Linked DNA regions of Glaciimonas sp. PCH181. Each later gene encodes a partner of the first gene's protein in a complex. Links are inferred from orthologs where the notes say so. Each region holds a gene or a part of one and is shown on either strand. Other genes may lie near its edges.

Region 1 (9,906 bases):
CTGCCCGAGCAACCATGAAATATTTTTTATCCTGTCGATTACCTTGGCGTCATCCCATAACGATAGTCGGGCATCTATCTCAGCATCGGCGCCACACATAGCGGTCAGCCATTCCAACGGCGTAGCAATATCCAGCGGCGCGGTGCTGCTGGCCCACCATTCCGCCCGCTTACTCACGAATGCGTTCAGAAGCTTGCGTGCGTTGGCGTCACCGACCAACTGATACAAACTCAACATTGTCTGCTTCAGTTCGGCATTATCTTTATCGTTTAACGATTGCATGAAGCGTCGATACGCATCGGCTAACAATTCGCCGGTTTTATCGGTCAACGCATAGCCGTGCGGCACGCCCGAATTGAGAGGCGCAATTTGTAGTAACCGGGCAAACCAGCTGTGAAAAGTATCGATAGACAGGCTTTGCGGACTAGACAAAACGCGCTCATACAAAGCCCGTGCGTGCGGCATTGTTTGCGTCAAATCTTGCGCCGGAATACCACGCTCCGCTAAAAGAATACGGACCTGCACATCCGGTGCCAAGGCTAGTTCACGCAGCAACTCAAGCAAACGCTCGCGCATTTCTTGCGCGGCTTTGCGGGTGAACGTAATCGCCAGCAATTCTGATGGCGCTGCGCCCGCCAACAGCAAGCGCAACATACGCGCCACCAGCAACCATGTTTTGCCGCTACCGGCGCAAGCCTCAACCACGACGGAATGATGCGGATCGCAAGCGGCGTTAACGAAAGGCTGGGCTTCTACTGGTGTGCCATTCATTTGATAGGGATGCGGCATTGGTGCGCCAGCTTCGTCATGCTCAGACATATTTTGTGGCTCCATCATTACCATGCTCCCTTACGACATAAACCACGCACATCGCAGTATTGGCATACGGCATCTGTACCATTCGCTGGCATCGGTGCGCCGTCGGAAATTGCCTGCATAGTGTGTCTAATATGGTGGTCCAACACTGTCTGCGCCTGTGCATACTCGGGCGCGCTGACGTCGCCAATTTTGTCCTTGCTGAGTTCCAGCGCGACGTAATGCGCCGCCTCCACCGGCAGGTCTGAGAGCAAGCCATAAAAAGCCAATTGATGATCTTCGTGATCATTCAATTTCTTATTCAAGACAATGACGCTGCTGGATTTGTAATCCAGCACGGCGCGTTCACCGGCATCGTTTTCATCGATTCGATCGATACGGCCATGCAACGTAATTTGTCCCTCAGCTAACGATAGATTTTTTTCGTAAGCCTGTTCGCCAAAAATAAAACGCCAGCCTTGCGCTTCACGATCATTCGCCCAGGTTACATAAGCAGAAATCACTTTCTGCCAGCGTGCGTAATAGCCAAGCGCAGCGGCATTTTTGGCAATAATTTTATCGAATAATTGCTTCGAAATATCCACCAATATCGCAACACGCTGTTCTTGCACATTCGCGATAGATTGATCTCGCAACATTTCATGATAGGTCTGCAGAATCTGATGCAGCCAGCCGCCATAATCACGTTTTTCTGGCAAATCGGACAGTTCATCCAACGATGCCAACGACAACATCCGCTTAGCAAAAAATTGATAAGGGCAGGCAATAAAACTGTTGTAGCCGCTGGCTGAAAGGCGTCCCGGACGCAGCACTGCGGCGATCGGTGCAGGCATCAACGCTGGGGTCGCCAATAAGCGCTGCTCTGCGATGATGGCGCGATGTCGTGGCAACGTAGCCACGCCAGCACGCGCCAAAGTCAATTCCAGACGTTCAATCCACGGACTAACCGGATTCGGTTCACCATCCTGATGCGCCTGCCATGACAACACCACCGTCGGATTCATCGCTAGCAATTCGACCAGATCGCGCATCTGCTGACGTTGGCGACTTTCCCGCGTCGCCAGATTCAATTCACGGCGCACGGTATTGGCGAAAAATAAGGTCTCTTGCGGCTGCGAAGGTAAATGGCTAGCATCGGCACCGACTAGCAGCACGGCGTCAAAATGTCGTAAGCGCGCACCGTTCAGCGGCAGCATTACGACGCGCCGGTCGCTGGCAGGACTAATGAAACTGGTGTCATCGAGCTGCAGATTGACTAGTGCGCGCCATTCAGGAAAAGAGAACAGCGCGGCGTCTCCGTCGTCCCCACTTTCAGCGGCAATATTTTGGAGCATTTGCAAAACTTGCTGACCCGCAGGATCGCGGCTTAACGCAGTCGCGACACCAATTGTCTCTAACGCACTTCCGGTATTGATCCATCCACGCAACGTTTTACGACCGGCGTAGACGCCCGCTTGTTGCGCCAGCATGGAGACCGTTTGTTGCGCCACGGGCACATCACTCAGGGCATAAATGACGCTACCCCATTCACCTAAAACATTCGCCCGCCGCAGCGCTATTTCAATCGCCATAACTTGCGAGGATTTATCCGGCAAATCGGCCAACATAAACGGAGATTTCAGAAAATCCAGCAACGCCGTCGTTTCGCCACGTTGCGTGACAACGTCAAACCATGCCGCAATCGCAGATGCTGCGCGCGTGGTCGATAATTTCCAGCCGGTTTCATCGGCAACGTGGACTTGCGCACGTTCTAGCAAAGCGCGTATCCGTCGCGCAACAACCCGATCCTGCGCCACAATCGCTAGCTTGTTTTTGCCAGCTTGCAGCCAGTCAAGAATGGTCTGCGCACCCTGCACGGCTTCGTCTTCGATGCTGTGAGTAGCACACAAGGCGAGGCTGGATGGCTGCCTGACATTAAATGCTGGGGCCGCAAATAAATCATCAACAGGCGCTTGATGGCCGCTCTGTGCTGCGTCTGGCGCATCAATTAGCTCTGGCCACGCGGCAGCATAGGCTGTGGCGATATTCTCGGGCTGCCAATCCAGTATAATCAGTAAGACCGGCTGCGTCTTTGCGTAGGCTTCTAGAAAAGCACGTTCCATCGGCTCGGGTTCGACTGAGCTGATCCATGCCAGCGGTGAATTGGCTTGCTCCGCAAATTGCAGCATTTGATCGAAACGCACCGCCATCGCATCATCGCCATCCAGCTGACTCTTCCAGATCGACCATACCAGTTGCGTCTCGTCAGACAGCAGCTGACGGGCGCTTGGCGTCAATTGTTCTAGCGCGGCTTCCCAGCGCTGATCTATGTCCCCGGTCGCCCGTATCGATGGCAACAATGCCTGCGTCAACTCATCCGACAATGCCAGCAGCGTTTGCGCCAGCGGTAGCAAATCAGTGTTGCGACGCGCACTAAATATTTTTTTCAACCACGCATGTTGGCGCAATTCAGAATACAAGCGCATCAACCGTTCACTGCTGGCACTGGCAGTTGGCGCGTTTGGCGCTGGCGGCAAGGTTTGCAACAGTGCCGATAAGGTATTGATACGCGGCGGAATAAATGTGCCGGCGCCGGGTAAAGCCGTCGCCAGCGCATCTTTCAATAATGTGGCGTGCACATACGCCGGCACAATCACGCGCCAACTGGAAAGATCGCGCGTATTCTCACCACCGCTTTCGCGACAGACACGCGACAAAGCAGCGGCTACCTCGGGCCAAAAAGTATTGGAAGGCGATAACGATAAGGACTGAAATTGGGACTTGAAAAGAGACTTATTCGGCATATTACTCATGAAATAGGGATATGGATCATGCCAGGAGCACTACAATCGGCCTGTTGGACGACTCTTTTTGCAACAGGCGCTTAGTATTTTATGCGAGCAATCGGCGTAAATAGGTAAAAAATAAGAACACTGTCTCCCCTTTTTATTAAAATCGGTTATTATTTAACGAACATCCCGCCGCAACACCTCTTATCACACCCGCAAAACTTGAAGTCTCGTACGGCATCCCCACTTATTTATTAGAATAGGGACCCGCCGCAGACAGCCACCCAGGTATTCGGATAAGTTGTCTTGGCACACATTAATTCTTTTTCCCTCTACCCGAGGAAACCATGAGCGAAAACATTAAACATATTACCGACGCATCTTTTGAAGCAGATGTACTTAAATCCGACAAACCAGTATTGGTCGATTTTTGGGCCGAATGGTGTGGTCCTTGTAAAATGATTGCCCCGATCCTGGAAGAAGTCGCCAAAGAATACGACGGCAAAATCCTGATCGCCAAGATGGACGTTGATGCTAATCAGGCAGTACCTGCCAAATTTGGTATTCGCGGCATCCCGACATTGATCTTGTTTAAAAACGGCGTTGCAGCCGCTCAAAAAGTAGGCGCGTTGGCAAAAGGCCAGCTAACCTCGTTCATCGATAGCAATATTTGATGTATCTGATGTAAACTGCGAACAAACGCGACGGTGCGCCCGCATCGTCGCCTATAATTTTTAGACGACACCGTACAAGTAAGCTACTCACACCACGTAGTCCCCTCCCCCACCAGACAATTCCCACCCCGGGACACTCATAACTATGCATTTATCTGAACTAAAGGCGCTACACGTCTCCGCCCTGCTAGAAATGGCAATCGGCCTCGACATCGATAACGCCGCGCGCTTGCGCAAACAAGAACTGATGTTCGCCATTCTCAAGAAACGCGCGAAATCAGGAGAACAAATTTTTGGCGATGGCGCTCTTGAAGTTTTGCCTGATGGCTTTGGCTTCCTGCGCTCGCCCGACGCCAGTTATATGGCGTCCACCGACGACATTTATATCTCACCTTCACAAATCCGCCGTTTCAACTTGCATACTGGCGATTCAATTGAAGGTGAAGTCCGCACCCCGAAAGACGGCGAACGCTATTTCGCCCTGGTCAAAGTTGACAAGGTCAACGGCGAATCACCGGAAGCATCGAAACACCGCATCCTGTTTGAGAACCTGACGCCCCTGCATCCGAACAAACCGCTGCCGCTCGAACGCGACATGCGCGGCGAAGAAAACATCACCGGCCGCATCATCGACATGATCGCGCCAATCGGCAAAGGCCAGCGCGGTCTGCTGGTAGCATCCCCAAAATCTGGTAAATCCGTCATGCTGCAACACATTGCGCATGCGATCACGACCAACCATCCTGATACTGTGATGATCGTCCTGTTGATCGACGAACGTCCTGAAGAAGTAACCGAAATGCAGCGCTCAGTGCGCGGTGAAGTAGTCGCATCGACATTCGATGAGCCCGCTACCCGCCACGTCCAAGTCGCCGAAATGGTGCTGGAAAAAGCTAAGCGTCTGGTCGAAATGAAAAAAGACGTCGTGATCCTGCTGGATTCCATCACCCGTCTGGCACGTGCTTACAATACCGTGATCCCTGCTTCCGGCAAGGTACTGACCGGTGGTGTAGATGCAAATGCGCTACAACGTCCAAAACGCTTCTTCGGCGCGGCCCGTAACATCGAAGAAGGCGGCTCGTTGACCATCATCGCTACAGCGCTGATTGAAACCGGTAGCCGTATGGATGACGTGATTTACGAAGAATTTAAAGGGACCGGTAATATGGAGGTCCATCTGGAACGTCGCCTTGCAGAAAAGCGCGTCTATCCAGCGATCAACTTGAACAAATCCGGTACACGTCGCGAAGAATTACTGATCAAGCCTGATCAACTGCAAAAAATCTGGGTGCTGCGCAAACTGCTGTACAGCATGGATGAAATCGAAGCGATGGAGTTCATCCTCGACAAAATCAAATCTACCAAGACCAATCTGGAGTTTTTCGATATGATGCGGCGCGGTAATTGATTGAATGATTGAAAATAGGCGATTGCGGTAAGAAGTCGCTGAATTGAGCTACAAAAAAGTCTGACCTGCGCAAGCACGTCAGACTTTTTTTGTGCAGCACAGCAAAAAAATATACGGAAAAATAGACGTTAGTTTGAAACTTCGGACAGTGTCCATCGGTCGCACACGACCAGTGCAGACGCGCAATTTTCGATTGGCTATGGACATAAGCACGCCATGAGAACAAAATTATGGAGCGTTAAAAACGCTGAAAGAATAAACAAAAAACCTCGCAAGTTCTCTCCGGCATCCTTGCTGACTTGCATATGGCATAAAATTTATACCTGATGAAGATAGGAATAATCCAACAACTCTGACGTATTGACAACGCCCCGAGATAAATCCCAATTAAGTGCTATTCTTGCGAACCTCAAATTCTGGCGGAAATAAAACCATGACAACCACCAAGTCCAGTCAATCAAAATTCGGTACCGTTTTGCGCGTTACCAGCGGCAACTTCATGGAGATGTTTGACTTCTTCCTGTTTGGATTCTACGCCACACATATCGCCAAAACCTTCTTCCCTGCAAGCAATGAATTCGCGTCCCTGATGCTGACTTTCATGACCTTTGGCGCAGGTTTTTTAATGCGACCTTTAGGCGCGATTATTCTAGGCGCGTATGTCGATCGCATCGGTCGCCGCAAAGGTTTGATCGTGACACTGGCATTAATGGCAATCGGCACGATGCTGATCGCCTTTGTACCGGGCTATGCCACCATCGGCTATCTGGCACCGTTTCTGGTCTTAACCGGTCGTTTGCTACAAGGCTTCTCAGCCGGTGTTGAGCTGGGCGGCGTGTCTGTTTATCTGTCAGAAATGGCAACGCCGGGCCACAAAGGATTTTATGTGAGCTGGCAATCGGCAAGTCAGCAAGTCGCCATTATTGTGGCAGCTGCGCTTGGCTATGGCCTTCAGGTCAATCTGGCACCAGCGCAAATCGCTGATTGGGGATGGCGCATTCCTTTCTTTATCGGCTGCATGATCGTGCCGGTATTGTTCATTATTCGTAGTTCGTTGCAAGAAACAGAAGAATTTCTCGCCCGCAAACATAAACCAAATATGCGTCAGATCATGCGCTCCATGGTTGACAATTGGGGCTTGGTAATCGCTGGCATGATGCTGGTGTCTATGACAACCGTTTCTTTCTACCTCATCACCGTATACACACCGACATTCGGCAAAACGGTCTTGAAACTCACGACGACTGACGCATTGATCGTGACCTTTTGCGTCGGTATCTCCAACTTTATCTGGCTGCCGGTCATGGGAGCGTTATCTGACCGCGTCGGTCGTCGCCCACTGTTACTGATATTTACGATCCTCACGATCCTGAGCGCTTATCCGGCGTTATCCTGGTTAGTGTCAGAACCAAGCTTCAATCGCATGCTGATTGTTGAACTATGGTTGTCATTCTTATATTCCAGTTATAACGGCGCGATGGTCGTTGCATTAACAGAAGTGATGCCGGTGGATGTGCGTACTGTCGGCTTTTCCTTAGCCTACAGTCTGGCAACGGCGATTTTTGGTGGCTTTACCCCAGCCATTGCGACCGGATTGATCGAATTTACCGGAAACAAAGCAGCGCCAGGTTTGTGGATGAGCTTTGCAGCTGTTTGCGGCCTGATTGCCACGCTGGTGCTTTACCGTAAAAGCGGTAATCAACAAACAACCGCTATAAAAGCACCTGCCTGACGCTAACCGGCCTATGCAGAATAGTCTGACTGGTAATACTTTTGCCAGTCAGACAACAAAGCGCCATGCGTAAACCACTGATTCAATTGCAGTTTTACTGTATAATCGCGTGTTTTCCACCTTGGCAAGTGATCGACAATCGGGTCAAGAAGCATGGCGACCGACGAAGTGACGATTGGCTACCGACAATTTTGAGGCAATTATGAAAGACGGCATTCACCCAAATTATCGTGAAGTTTTGGTCCAAGACATGTCTTGCGGTTTCCAATTCATCACACGTTCTACTATCCAAACACGTGAAACAGGTACTTTCGAAGGTAAAGACTATCCTTTAGTAAAGATCGAAGTTTCATCGGAATCGCATCCGTTCTACACTGGTCAACATAAAATCGTTGATACAGCTGGTCGTGTTGATAAATTCCGTAAAAAGTTTGGTACTGTTGGTTCAAAAACATCAGTCGCTGCAGGTTAATTTATATCTGCTGAGCGGTTGTAAAAAAAGGCAGCTCTGGCTGCCTTTTTTATTTTCAACATCGATCTGCCTACGCCGCGATCAACTATCGACATACTAGTAGCGCAAAAGCCATGCATGAAGAACGTATTAAGAATGCATCGTGCAACGGATCGATCGCTGGGATGCCAGACACTTTGTACCCGATAATATGTGCCCACCGCAATTTTTGCGGCACAATACCCACCTCAACATTCTCATAAAGCCACATTGTGATGAAGCCAGTTCGCCTTCCCGCTTCCGCCACCAGCGCACTGCCACGCTGGGGCTTATGGGCGCTCGGTTTGCTCTATATTTTGCCCGGCCTGTTCGGTCGCGATCCGTGGAAAAATGACGATGCCTCCAGCTTCGGCATTATGTGGACCATGGCGCATGGCAGCCTCAATACTTGGCTGGCACCACAAATCGTCGGCCTGCCTATGCCGGGTGAAAGCCCGCTGACTTTCTGGATCGGAGCAATCTGCATTAAGCTTTTCGGCTGGTTGCTGGGCGATCCCCTGGCAGCGCGACTATCGACCATCGTTTTCTTTTTAATCGGTTCGCTGTCCGTGTGGTACGCCACCTATTTACTAGGACGCCGCAGCGAAGCGCAACCGCTGCGACTCGCCTTTGGCGGCCAGCCAGAACCCAGAGATTTTGGACGCACGCTTGCCGATGGCGCTTTCCTGATTTATCTCGGCTGCCTCGGCCTGCTATTACACAGCCACGAAACCACCGCAAAAAGCTTGCAGATGTCGCTAGTCGCATACGCGATCTACCTCGCGGTGCGCCTGTTCGACGCCTCCAACGCAGCACCCGGCACGACGCGCACCGCTGCTTTTACGGCAGCTTTCGCACTGCGCAGCGCCGCCCTACTTGGCTTGGCGCTGGGTTTACTGACCCTGACACGCGGCTGGGCTGTCCCGATAACAATCTTCATTGGCTTAAGCAGTTTAGCCATGCTGCGAGAGAAAAAAATCGCCGTCCATTTGTTGCTGGTGACGTTACCCGTCGCCATCATCGTCAGCGGTGCGTGGTTTCTGGCGAGTTATATATTGCTGCCAGATGGCAATAATTTCACTTTCTGGGAAGATCAAAATCTGCGGCAACTCGGCTGGCCGACGTTGACCACTTTCGCGTATTACTTCAAATACGGCATTTGGTTTGCGTGGCCAGCGTGGCCGTTCGCTGGCTGGGCCGTGTACGCATGGCGACAACAACGCAAAGCCCTTCATATTGCCCTGCCCCTGACATTTTTCATCAGTTTGACCGTCATGATTTTCCTGACGCCAAGACCGGACGAAGGCATACTTCTGCCACTCTTACCGGCGCTGATTATTCTGGCAGCATTCGGTCTTCCGACGATGAAACGCGGCGCGATCAATGCGGTCGATTGGTTCTCGGTGATGACACTGACGACATGCGCGGCTTTTATCTGGATTGGATGGATCGCCAAAGAAACCGGCTGGCCAGCGCAAATTGCCAAGAATGCCTATAAGCTGGCGCCCGGCTTCAAACCCGGATTTAATGCGACCGCATTAACGATCGCCATTCTCGGCTCAATTTGCTGGATATTTTTAGTCAACTGGCGCTTGTCACGCCGACCAGCGGTACTTTGGCGCGCCGTCGTATTGTCCTCAGGCGGCGTCGTATTGTGCTGGTTGCTGCTGATGACGCTGTGGTTGCCATGGATTAATTACGGCAAAAGCTACGCAGGCGTGGCTACCCAAATCGAGGCGCATTTGCCCAACCTCAAGCAATGCGTCGACACCAACGTGGGCCCGGCACAACGTGCTTCGTTCGCCTATTTTGGAGACATTCCATTTTCTGAGTTAAGTCAGGAACGTTGCGATTTTCTGTTGTACCAGGACAATAACAATACCAAATCCGACGATGCCGCGATCTGGCGCCAATTTAGTGGCCGCTGGAAATTACTATGGAGCGGACGTCGCCCCTCCGACCGCGATGAGCGTTTCCGCTTATATCAACGGGTTGGCAATTAGCATGGAATTAGCGCG
Region 2 (10,031 bases), on another replicon or contig:
TCCTGATCGTGCTGGCATTGGCATCGGTCGCCAGTTGGGGTGTGATCATCGAAAAGCTGGTACGTTTCCGGCGCTTGCGCAATAGCGCCGGGGGCTGGCTGAAAGCGGTTGCTGGGGAACGTTCGCTCACCAGATTAGGGGCGGAGTTGAAGCAACAGCCGCAAGATCCGTTTGCCCGTATTTATCACGCCATCGCAGGGGAATGGCATCAGACTCACAAGCAAGATTTGCAAAACAGTGCATCTGGTCGCGATAGTTTGAAAGAGCGGATTAACCGCGTCGGTCAGATCGCCAGTGGTGTGGAAATTGAGAAACTGCAAAAAGGCTTGTCGGTATTGGCAACGGTTGGTTCGGTCGCACCTTTCGTCGGTTTATTTGGTACGGTCTGGGGGATTATGAATGCGTTTCAGGGTATCGCCGCCAGCAACAACACCAGTCTGGCAGTCGTCGCGCCGGGGATTGCCGAAGCCTTATTTGCGACAGCGTTGGGTCTGGTTGCTGCAATTCCGGCAGTGGTGGCCTACAACCGCGCTTCCGGGGATTTGAATAATTACGCGAATCGTCTGGCGACGCTAATCGGTCTGGTCGAGGTGCAATTGTCGCGTCAGCTAGAATCTGGCGAAGCGTTGATCGATAGCGATGCGATCAGCGACAAGGATAAACTCGGCAAGACGATTCCGTTAGATCGTCATGCTCACAAAGCACCGCATTTGGCTGCGCAAGGAGCTTAAGATGGGCGCAAAACTGTCTCAAAACGGTAATGGCTTCCGCGTCGGACCGGTGAGTGATATCAACGTCACGCCGCTGGTAGACGTCATGCTGGTGCTGCTGATTGTATTTATGGTGGCTGCACCGATGATGGCGGCAGGGGTCAAGGTCGATTTACCGACTTCTAACGCCAAACCGCTGGAAGAACCGAAGCCGCCTATCGTGATCAGTATCGATGGCAAAGGCACTGTCTATGTCGATAAAACGGCCGTGACCAAAGATACTTTATTGCCGGTATTGGCGCAGGAGTCCGCTGGCGATAAGGATCGCCGAATACATCTGCGCGGCGATCAAACGCTGGCGTACGGCAAAGTGATTCAGACGATGGGGGAGATCAATGATGCAGGTTACGCCAAGATTGCACTGGTGTCGGAAGCTCCGCAACATTAGTTAGGCAGCCAGAGTGAGGCAGTCATGAATCGATGTGCGGTGTGGCATCGGGCATCACTTTCTGCATCTCAGCGTAGTTGACTGCCACGTCGCTACGCGGAGCCAAATTTCTTGGCGAGTCCTTTCGTGATTCGCTACTTTTAGTCCAAATTTTAAGTAATACGATGGGATATCCCATTGCAATAGGCACTGCCGAAGGATTCTGCTCGTCTGGCATTTGGCATTGGCGTAACTACAAATTTTTTTTAAACATTGAGGGAATGTTAATGAAGTCACCGTCTGTATCTTTGCATCAGCGTCATCGCCGACGGGCGCGCACGCTATCTGCTGTCACACTGCTGTCTGCCGGTCTGGCCGGTTCACACGCGCATGCTCAAACGCTCGATAGTAAAGGCGAGAGTAATAAAGCCACGACCGCCATCGGTCAGGTGCAGGATGTGGTAGTGACTACCGGCGTGCGCGGCGAACAGCGTACCGTGGCCGATAGCCCGGCTCCGATTGATGTTGTTAGTGGCGAACAATTGCTGCATACCGGCCGCGCTGAACTCAGCGAAGCGTTGGCGCGTTTGCTGCCGTCGTTTAACTTTGGGACCAATGTGGGGGGCGTTAATTCGACCATTCGTCCGGTCAGCAATCGTGGTTTGGGACCGGCATATACCTTGGTATTGGTGAACGGTAAACGTCGTCATAATTCGGCCTTGCTGACCAACGGCGGCGGGGATACGACCGGTGTAAACGCGGTGGATCTGGATACGATTCCGTTAAGCGCGGTCGACCATATCGAAGTATTGAAAGATAGCGCCGCCGCGCAGTATGGCTCGGACGCTGTAGCCGGGGTCGTCAATGTGATATTGAAATCATCTGATCACGGCGGCCATATTGGTATCAGCAGCGGACGTTTGTATGGCGGTAGCGGCGATCTGAATAACAATAAATTAGAAGGCGATGTCGGCTTCGCGCTGCCTAACGATGGCTTTGTGCATCTGAGTGCAGATGTGCGTAAACGTGGACAGAGTTGGTGGAATTTCCCTGCGACGAATACGGCTGTTTACTCGCCTGCGAGTAATCCGAAGAATGCCACTTGGAATCGTGACGGCGCGCATAACGGCGACCCAGGTATCGACGCTTACAACTTCAGTTATAACGCTGAGCTGCCGGTCAGTCCGAATGTCACGCTGTATTCGTTTGCGACGGTGGGCACGAGCGAGACGGTGGCGGGTAATAACTTCCGTCGTCCTAACGGGCTGGCGACGATTACCCAATTATTCCCGAACGGTTACTTTGCCGATAACAATGCCAAATCGCTGGATTTGCAAATTACGGGCGGCGCGAAGGGAAAATCGGATGGCTGGAACTGGGATTTTAGTTCCAGTTACGGTAAGAATCGGGTACTTCAATATAGTGATAACACGATTAATCCATCGTTGGGGCCGGCGTCTCCAACCAGCTTCAGCGATCTGGCGACTTTTCAGTTTGAGCAGATTACTAACAATGCGGATTTCACTAAATCGTTTGATATCGGCTTCAAAAAGCCGTTGCAATGGTCGTGGGGTGTAGAGCAGCGTTCTGAGCGATTTTCTACGCTTGCAGGTGATCCGCTAGGTTATCTGAATGGTGGTTATATATTCCAGCCAGGTGATCAGAATGGTAATCCTAATGTTGGTAAACCGGCCTCAGTCGGGGCGCAGGCGGCGATTGCTTTAGCGCCGAAAGACGCAGTCAGTTTGCGGCGTAACGTGCTGGCGTTGTATAACGATGTGGGATTTTATCCGACTGAGAAATGGTTTGTGGATGCGGCTGTGCGGGCTGAGCATTACGACGATAGCGCGGGAAATACGATTAGCGGAAAGCTGAATACGCGCTACGACTTTACGCCTGCTATCGCGGTGCGCGGCACGGTTGGATCAGGTTTCCGTGCGCCTTCGTTGACGCAGATTGGTTATTCGCAAACTGATAATCGGACCAATATTAATCCGGTGACCGGGGCGGTTGGGCCAAGTCTGTCATTGTTATTACGCAATGATTCGCCGCTGGCGCATGCGTTGGGGTCGCAGGATCTTAAGCCGGAAAAGTCGGTCAATTTCGGTTTGGGTATTGTGTTGAAGCCTGCGGATAACGTTAATGTCACGCTGGATACGTATCAGATTGCGATTAAGGATCGGATTGTACGGACGGGTTATCTGTTAGGGCCAGCGTTGGCACCGCTGCTGCAATCGTATGGTTTGACAGGCACTGAGTGGGTGCAGTATTTTGCGAATGGCGTGGATACGCGCACGCGTGGGCTTGATTTGGTGATGGATACGACGGCCGATTATGGACGTTGGGGCGTGGTGCGGTGGAATGCTGCGTTTAACTGGAATAAAACCGAAATCACTAACATTAAGGCGGCACCTAGTCAGCTTGGCGGTTTGGGGCCTAATCCCGGCGGGACGTTGACGTGGTTTGGGTATGCTGCCACTGGCGGGATTGGGGATATTACTGGTCAGCCGACTACTAAGTTAATTCTGTCTGGGCGCTGGTTCATTGATAAGTTTGAGGTGAATTTGCAAACTACGCGGTATGCTTCTTATGTTTGGCAGACGACGGCTAATCGGGCGCAGGATTATCACTTTGGAGCTAAGTGGATTACTGATCTGGATGTGACTTATGCGTTGACTAAGAATATTAAGTTGACGTTGGGCGCGGCTAATTTGTTTGATGTGCGGCCGGATAAGAATGGGCCGGGTGACCCGTCGACTGGGTTGTCGGTTTATGCTTACGGGCCAGCGCCGTTTGCGCCTAGTGGAGGATTTTATTATGCTAAGGCATCGTATGATTTTTGATGGGATGTTGAGTTCGGTTATTGGGTAATTGAAACGGATTTTTCCGTGGAGGCTTGTCGGGGGCGGCCCGACAGCCGGTCACTTTGTTCTTGCTTCGGCTAGGCGCCCCGGCTTGCATCAACGGAGCGCCAACCGTTTCATTTACCAAACAACCTACTCCCTAATATCGCACCTGCGATTTCAGCAAAACAATCAACGCCCCTGATCCACCATCCCCTTCATTAGCCTGACAAAAAGCAACAACCTGCTCAATCTGCACCAGCCAGTCCCGAACTTTTGCCTTCAGCACCGGTGCCTGATTAACAGACCCAAACCCCTTCCCATGAATCACGCAAACACAACGCCATCGACGCTTATGCGCAAATTGCAAAAAATCAACCAGCGTATCTCGCGCCTGATCACTGCGCAGGCCATGCAGATCAAGATGTTGCCGAGTAGCCCAATGCCCACGGTATAGTTTGGGCAGCACATCCGGCCCAACTCCACTACGGGCAAAGCGAAAATGCGCATCGCTATCCAGCAAATTTTCTATGCTAAACGCATCTGAAAGAGACGCCTGCAAAATCGCGCTGCATTCAGAGCGTGTTTCCGCTTTCTCATCAAGATGCCTGGTTTTAAAATGCGGAAACGGCCGCGCCACAACTTTATGAACAGCGATTTCACCAGAAGATTTAAGCGGAAATACAGGACCAATCCGATCACTGAACTGGTCGTTTTCGATCTGTGCTTTTTGCTGTTGCAGTAGTTGTTCAGCCGCAGCAATCCGACGCTCTTCGTGTTGCGCTTTGAGTGTTTTGCGCAGCGGCTTGAGGGCGCGGAAGTCTTTTATCGGGCCGGACATGTGGGAGAAGGAAAAGAAAGAAGTTTTAGAGGGGATATCTCACGCCGAGGATTTATTTTTTCTTGTTAGATGTCAGCGGTTGAATATTGCCACCAACGTTTTTGCGAAAAGTATCCGCATCGCGGTCGGCTTGTTGTTCGCGTCGCAGGCGTTCTGCAGCCTCAGCCAGACGAACTTCTTCTTGCAGTTTCAACTTTTGTTGCAGAGATTTCAAATCGTTAAAATCTTTGAGCGGAGCAGTCATGGCACTTTCTCCAAATAATGTTTGATGCTTGCGCAAGACACTGCGGAAGAAGTGTTATCGCGAAAGTAGTTCCGAATGTTATTACGACGCTGTAACGCACCCGTAAAACTTACAAAAACGCCGTCACCCATACTAAGCGGGCAACGGCGTTCTATTTCTTACTCTTCTAAAAAGCGCTGTGCATCCAGTGCCGCCATGCAACCCGTACCGGCGCTGGTAATGGCTTGACGGTAAATATGATCCTGCACGTCGCCAGCAGCGAAAACACCCGGTACGCTGGTAGCGGTAGCCATGCCTTCAAGGCCGGTTTTGGTTTTGATGTAACCGTTGTGCATAGTCAACTGACCGTCAAAAATGCTGGTATTAGGCTTATGACCGATGGCAATAAATACGCCGTGCAGTGTGACCGGGGTGACAGTGCCATCAACTGTGGATTTAATGTTCATCCCGGTGACGCCGCTGGTGTCCCCGGTGACTTCTTCCAGCGTATGGTTATATTTGATCTCGATTTTGCCTTCGGCAACTTTTGCCATCAGGCGGTCTATCAGGATAGGTTCGGCACGGAATTTCTCGCGACGATGCACCAGAGTAACTTTAGTGGCAATGTTAGACAGGTACAGCGCTTCTTCTACCGCAGTATTGCCGCCGCCGACCACGGCAACTTCCTGACCTTTGTAAAAGAAACCGTCACAGGTGGCGCAGGCAGAAACGCCTTTGCCCATAAAGGCTTCTTCCGATGGCAGACCCAGATATTGCGCCGATGCGCCAGTGGCGATAATCAACGCGTCACAGGTATATTCGCCAGAATCACCGATCAAACGGAATGGCTTTTCCGATAATTTAGTTGTGTGAATATGGTCGAAAATAATTTCTGTATTGAATTCTTCCGCGTGCTTTAACAGGCGTTGCATCAATTCCGGGCCTTGGACGCCGCCATGATCACCGGGCCAGTTCTCGACATCCGTGGTGGTCATCAATTGACCGCCTTGCTCGATCCCGGTGATTAATACCGGATTCAGATTGGCGCGTGCGGCATAGACGGCTGCGCTGTAACCTGCGGGGCCGGAGCCAAGAATTAATACTTTGGCGTGTTTGATAGGCTTTTCGGTAGTCATAAATGTGGTTCTCAGTAAAAAGTGTCGGGGCGTTTGCACAACGCTGTCTGTTTGCTAACTTACATTTGGGCCGATAAACGCATCAAGGAAACAATCATCGGACAAAAGTCGCCTGCTGTTTATATGCGTTCTTACGCGGTGATATCAAGCGGGCTGGTAAAACAGATCAGGGCAAACCGGATGTAAAAAGACAACTATTGTCTTGGCGTATCAAGAACGCGGCTTAAAACTGGTTAAGATTATAGTCGAAGCAGCGGTTTTGACGCACGCAGCGGCTAAATGTATTGCTACTTCAGAACCATTTTGTTGTACTGCATCAAAGTCAATAATGCGCGGTCTCTTTTAGGCCATTCCGGTGCATAATTTCACCTTGCGAAATTTGGCGACAAACGCTTCAGCTGTGCCTGATCGGCAACTATAACAGTCACGCGGCATCGCCAATGGCACAACGTTGCGTTAATAGTTGGCGCTTTTTGCGCAGACGGATTTAAAATCCTTCTATGTATTTTATGGTTCACCCATTGGATTTATGACTAGAACAACCCAAGCTTATACTCGTAGCGCAAAGCCAAAAGCTGCGCCTGCGCCTCAGAATCGTTTGGTCCGACTGCTATCTGAGGCACGCTGGATCATCTTTGCGGTGCTGACTACCTATTTACTGATCATTTTTATAAGTTACTCCAAGACTGATCCCGGCTGGTCGCATTCAAAGGCGGTGGCGCATCTGAACAATTGGGGCGGTTGGTTTGGCGCGTATGTGGCGGATTTGATGCTATTTGTGTTCGGCGCATCGGCCTGGTGGTGGTGCGTGCTGCTATTACGTTCGCTGTGGTGCGGTTATCAGCGGATTTCGCAGCGTTTGGTGGTGGAAAGCGAGCCGGAAGAGGAGCATCCGCACGAAATGTTGATCCGCGCGCTTGGCTTTGCGTTGATTCTGATCGGCAGTATGGGGATTGAATACATGCGGATGTATTCGCTGCATGTGCAATTGCCACGAGCACCGGGAGGTGTATTAGGCCAGGTGATTGGCGGCAATGCGCAGAGCGTTTTGGGATTTACTGGCGCGACGTTGTTGTTGCTGCTGTTGTTTGCCCTCGGCGTGAGTTTGTTCTTTCATGTTTCATGGTTGACGGTGGCAGAACGTATCGGTCAGGGCGTTGAAGGCGCAATTCAATGGGTCAGAAATTTGATCGCTGCCAGAGAAGATCGTAGGGCTGGGTTTGTTGCCGCAGTCAAGCGCGAGGAAGTTGTGGTGCAAGAGCGTGCCAAAGCCGTCGAAGCGCCACCGATCCGCATCGAGCCGCAAATCGTGACCGTGCAAAAATCCGAACGCGTTGAAAAGGAAAGACAAACCACGCTGTTTCAGGATATGCCTGATACCAATTTGCCGCCGTTATCCTTATTGGATGAGGCACCGCCGGTACAAATCACTGTCAGCGATGAGACGCTGGACTATACCAGCCGTCTGATTGAGAAAAAACTGTCTGATTTCGGCGTGCAGGTGAGGGTGGTCGCGGCCTATCCGGGGCCGGTCATTACGCGTTATGAAATTGAACCGGCAACTGGCGTCAAAGGTAGTCAGATTGTCGGTCTGGCGCGGGATTTGGCACGTTCACTGTCGCTGACATCGATACGCGTCGTTGAAGTCATCCCCGGCAAAATGTTCATGGGTCTGGAGTTGCCAAATCCGAAACGGCAGATTGTGCGACTGACCGAAATTCTCAGCTCTAAAGTGTATAACGATGGCGTTTCTAGTCTGACCATTGCGCTCGGCAAGGATATTGGCGGTCATCCAGTCGTCGCTGACTTGGCGAAAATGCCGCATTTGCTAGTGGCGGGGACGACCGGTTCGGGCAAGTCAGTTGGTATTAATGCCACGATTTTATCGCTATTGTATAAGTCCGATCCTAAAGATGTGCGCCTGATTTTGATCGATCCGAAAATGTTGGAATTGTCGATTTATGAAGGCATTCCGCATCTGCTGGCGCCGGTAGTGACCGATATGCGGCAGGCGGGTCATGCGCTGAACTGGGCTGTCAATGAAATGGAACGGCGCTATAAATTGATGTCGAAGATGGGCGTGCGTAACCTCGGTGGCTATAACCAGAAAATAGCAGATGCGGAGAAGCGCGAAGAAAAAATTCCGAATCCGTTTAGCCTGACGCCAGATGCGCCGGAACCACTAGAAAAATTGCCAACAATCGTCGTGATTATCGATGAGTTAGCCGATTTGATGATGGTGGTGGGCAAGAAGGTGGAAGAATTGATTGCCCGGATTGCGCAAAAAGCCCGTGCAGCGGGGATTCACTTGATTTTGGCTACGCAGCGCCCATCTGTAGATGTCATTACCGGCCTGATCAAGGCCAACGTCCCGACCCGGATTGCGTTTCAGGTCAGTAGCAAGATCGACTCTCGCACGATTCTGGATCAGATGGGGGCGGAAGCTTTGCTAGGTATGGGAGATATGCTGTACATGCCGCCGGGGACTGGTTTACCGATTCGTGTGCATGGCGCGTTTGTGTCCGATGAGGAAGTTCATCGTGTTGTGGATTATCTGAAGGAACAAGGCGAGCCAAATTACGTCGAAGGTATTCTGGAAGGCGGCGTGATGGAAGATGGCGGCGACGGCGCTGTGGGCACTGCTGCTGGCGGAACCGAAGGCGACGAGCTATACGATCAGGCGGTTGCGATCGTTTTGAAGAATCGCCGTGCATCGATTTCGTTGGTACAACGTCATTTGCGTATCGGCTATAACCGCGCCGCCCGCTTGCTGGAACAGATGGAACAGAGCGGGTTGGTATCGACCATGCAATCCAATGGCAATCGCGAGATTTTGGTACCTGCAGGAAAACCGGAATAATCGCTCTAACTTAGATCTAGCGTGCATTAACGTGATCATAACGAATGGAAAGCCAGCGTGAATCAAACAAAACAAGCACTGCAAAAAGCGAATAAAGGCACATTTAGTGCGCGTAAATTGATCGGAACCCTGGCTCTGAGCGCGATTCTGTTGCCGGGCCTTGCCAGCGCAAGCGCTCTGGAGCAATTTAAATCCTTCGTCAGCAGCACGCAGTCTGCGAAAGGCGAGTTCACGCAACAGTTGGTGAAAACCGATAGCGGCGCGAATAAAGCCAAAGTGTCTGCGCCGTCGAGCGGCACTTTTATTTTTGCCCGGCCCGGTAAATTTATCTGGACCTATGTGAAGCCGTACGAGCAAGTGCTGCAGGCGGATGGCGACAAACTGTACATTTACGATAAAGATTTAAATCAGGTAACGACGAAGAAATTAGGCAACGCGCTTGGCTCATCTCCGGCAGCGATTCTGTTCGGTAGCAACGATCTGGAAAAGAATTTCACGTTGAAAGAGGGCCAGACCAAGGATGGTCTGGAATGGTTGGAAGTAACGCCAAAAGCCAAAGATACGACGTTTGATCAGATCGGCATCGGTTTGCGGAATGGCTTGCCCGAGGCAATGGAATTGCGCGATTCGTTCGGTCAGGTATCGCTGCTGTCGTTCAAGAATTTTGTTAAAAATCCACCTGCGCCTAGCGGCGGCTTTAAGTTTGTTGTACCTAAAGGGGCGGATGTTTTTAATAATTAAGATCGGCAACACAGCGCGATAAGTTTCAATTCGACGGTGCGCAGTTTGCAGAGCCTATTTTAGATAGGTGTTTTACGTTACACGCCGTCTAAAAAAGCGAGTTTGTCAGAAATTGCGCGCCATCGTTCATGCTCTGGTAGTGGGGCTGTGGAGCGCGTAATTGGCTTCCAGTCGGCACGCGCGGCTAGTTCAGCATTCAATTGGATGAAATGGCGCTGCTCGGCTGGCAATTCAGCTTCTCCATAAATGG

The links.
Region 2: the proteins of trxA (region 1) and trxB are in contact, whole or in part, in a crystal structure (PDB 1F6M), measured with the Escherichia coli proteins. The link is inferred for Glaciimonas sp. PCH181 from one-to-one orthologs.

Annotation. Positions count from the first base shown.
Region 1 is NZ_PYFP01000002.1:252,602-262,507, forward strand. The notes cover bases 2,782-5,594. They hold trxA (thioredoxin TrxA), read left to right. Parts: upstream 2,782-3,931; coding sequence 3,932-4,258; downstream 4,259-5,594. Other genes in these bases: C7W93_RS14190 (PD-(D/E)XK nuclease family protein), read right to left, coding at 2,782-3,599; rho (transcription termination factor Rho), read left to right, coding at 4,404-5,594. In the rest of the region: C7W93_RS14185 (UvrD-helicase domain-containing protein), read right to left, coding at 1-834; more of C7W93_RS14190, read right to left, coding at 837-2,781; more of rho, read left to right, coding at 5,595-5,666; C7W93_RS14205 (MFS transporter), read left to right, coding at 6,100-7,398; C7W93_RS14210 (type B 50S ribosomal protein L31), read left to right, coding at 7,601-7,870; C7W93_RS14215 (glycosyltransferase family 39 protein), read left to right, coding at 8,125-9,891. UniProt on the Escherichia coli protein: Participates in various redox reactions through the reversible oxidation of its active center dithiol to a disulfide and catalyzes dithiol-disulfide exchange reactions.
Region 2 is NZ_PYFP01000001.1:1,570,086-1,580,116, reverse strand. The notes cover bases 4,203-7,140. They hold trxB (thioredoxin-disulfide reductase), read right to left. Parts: upstream 6,181-7,140; coding sequence 5,224-6,180; downstream 4,203-5,223. Other genes in these bases: C7W93_RS07300 (DNA translocase FtsK), read left to right, coding at 6,710-7,140; C7W93_RS07310 (hypothetical protein), read right to left, coding at 4,874-5,065; C7W93_RS07315 (Smr/MutS family protein), read right to left, coding at 4,203-4,821. Also shown: protein TolQ, read left to right, coding at 1-731; C7W93_RS07330 (biopolymer transporter ExbD), read left to right, coding at 733-1,158; C7W93_RS07320 (TonB-dependent siderophore receptor), read left to right, coding at 1,425-3,980; more of C7W93_RS07315, read right to left, coding at 4,141-4,202; more of C7W93_RS07300, read left to right, coding at 7,141-9,040; outer membrane lipoprotein chaperone LolA, read left to right, coding at 9,158-9,781; ferredoxin FdxA, read right to left, coding at 9,859-10,031.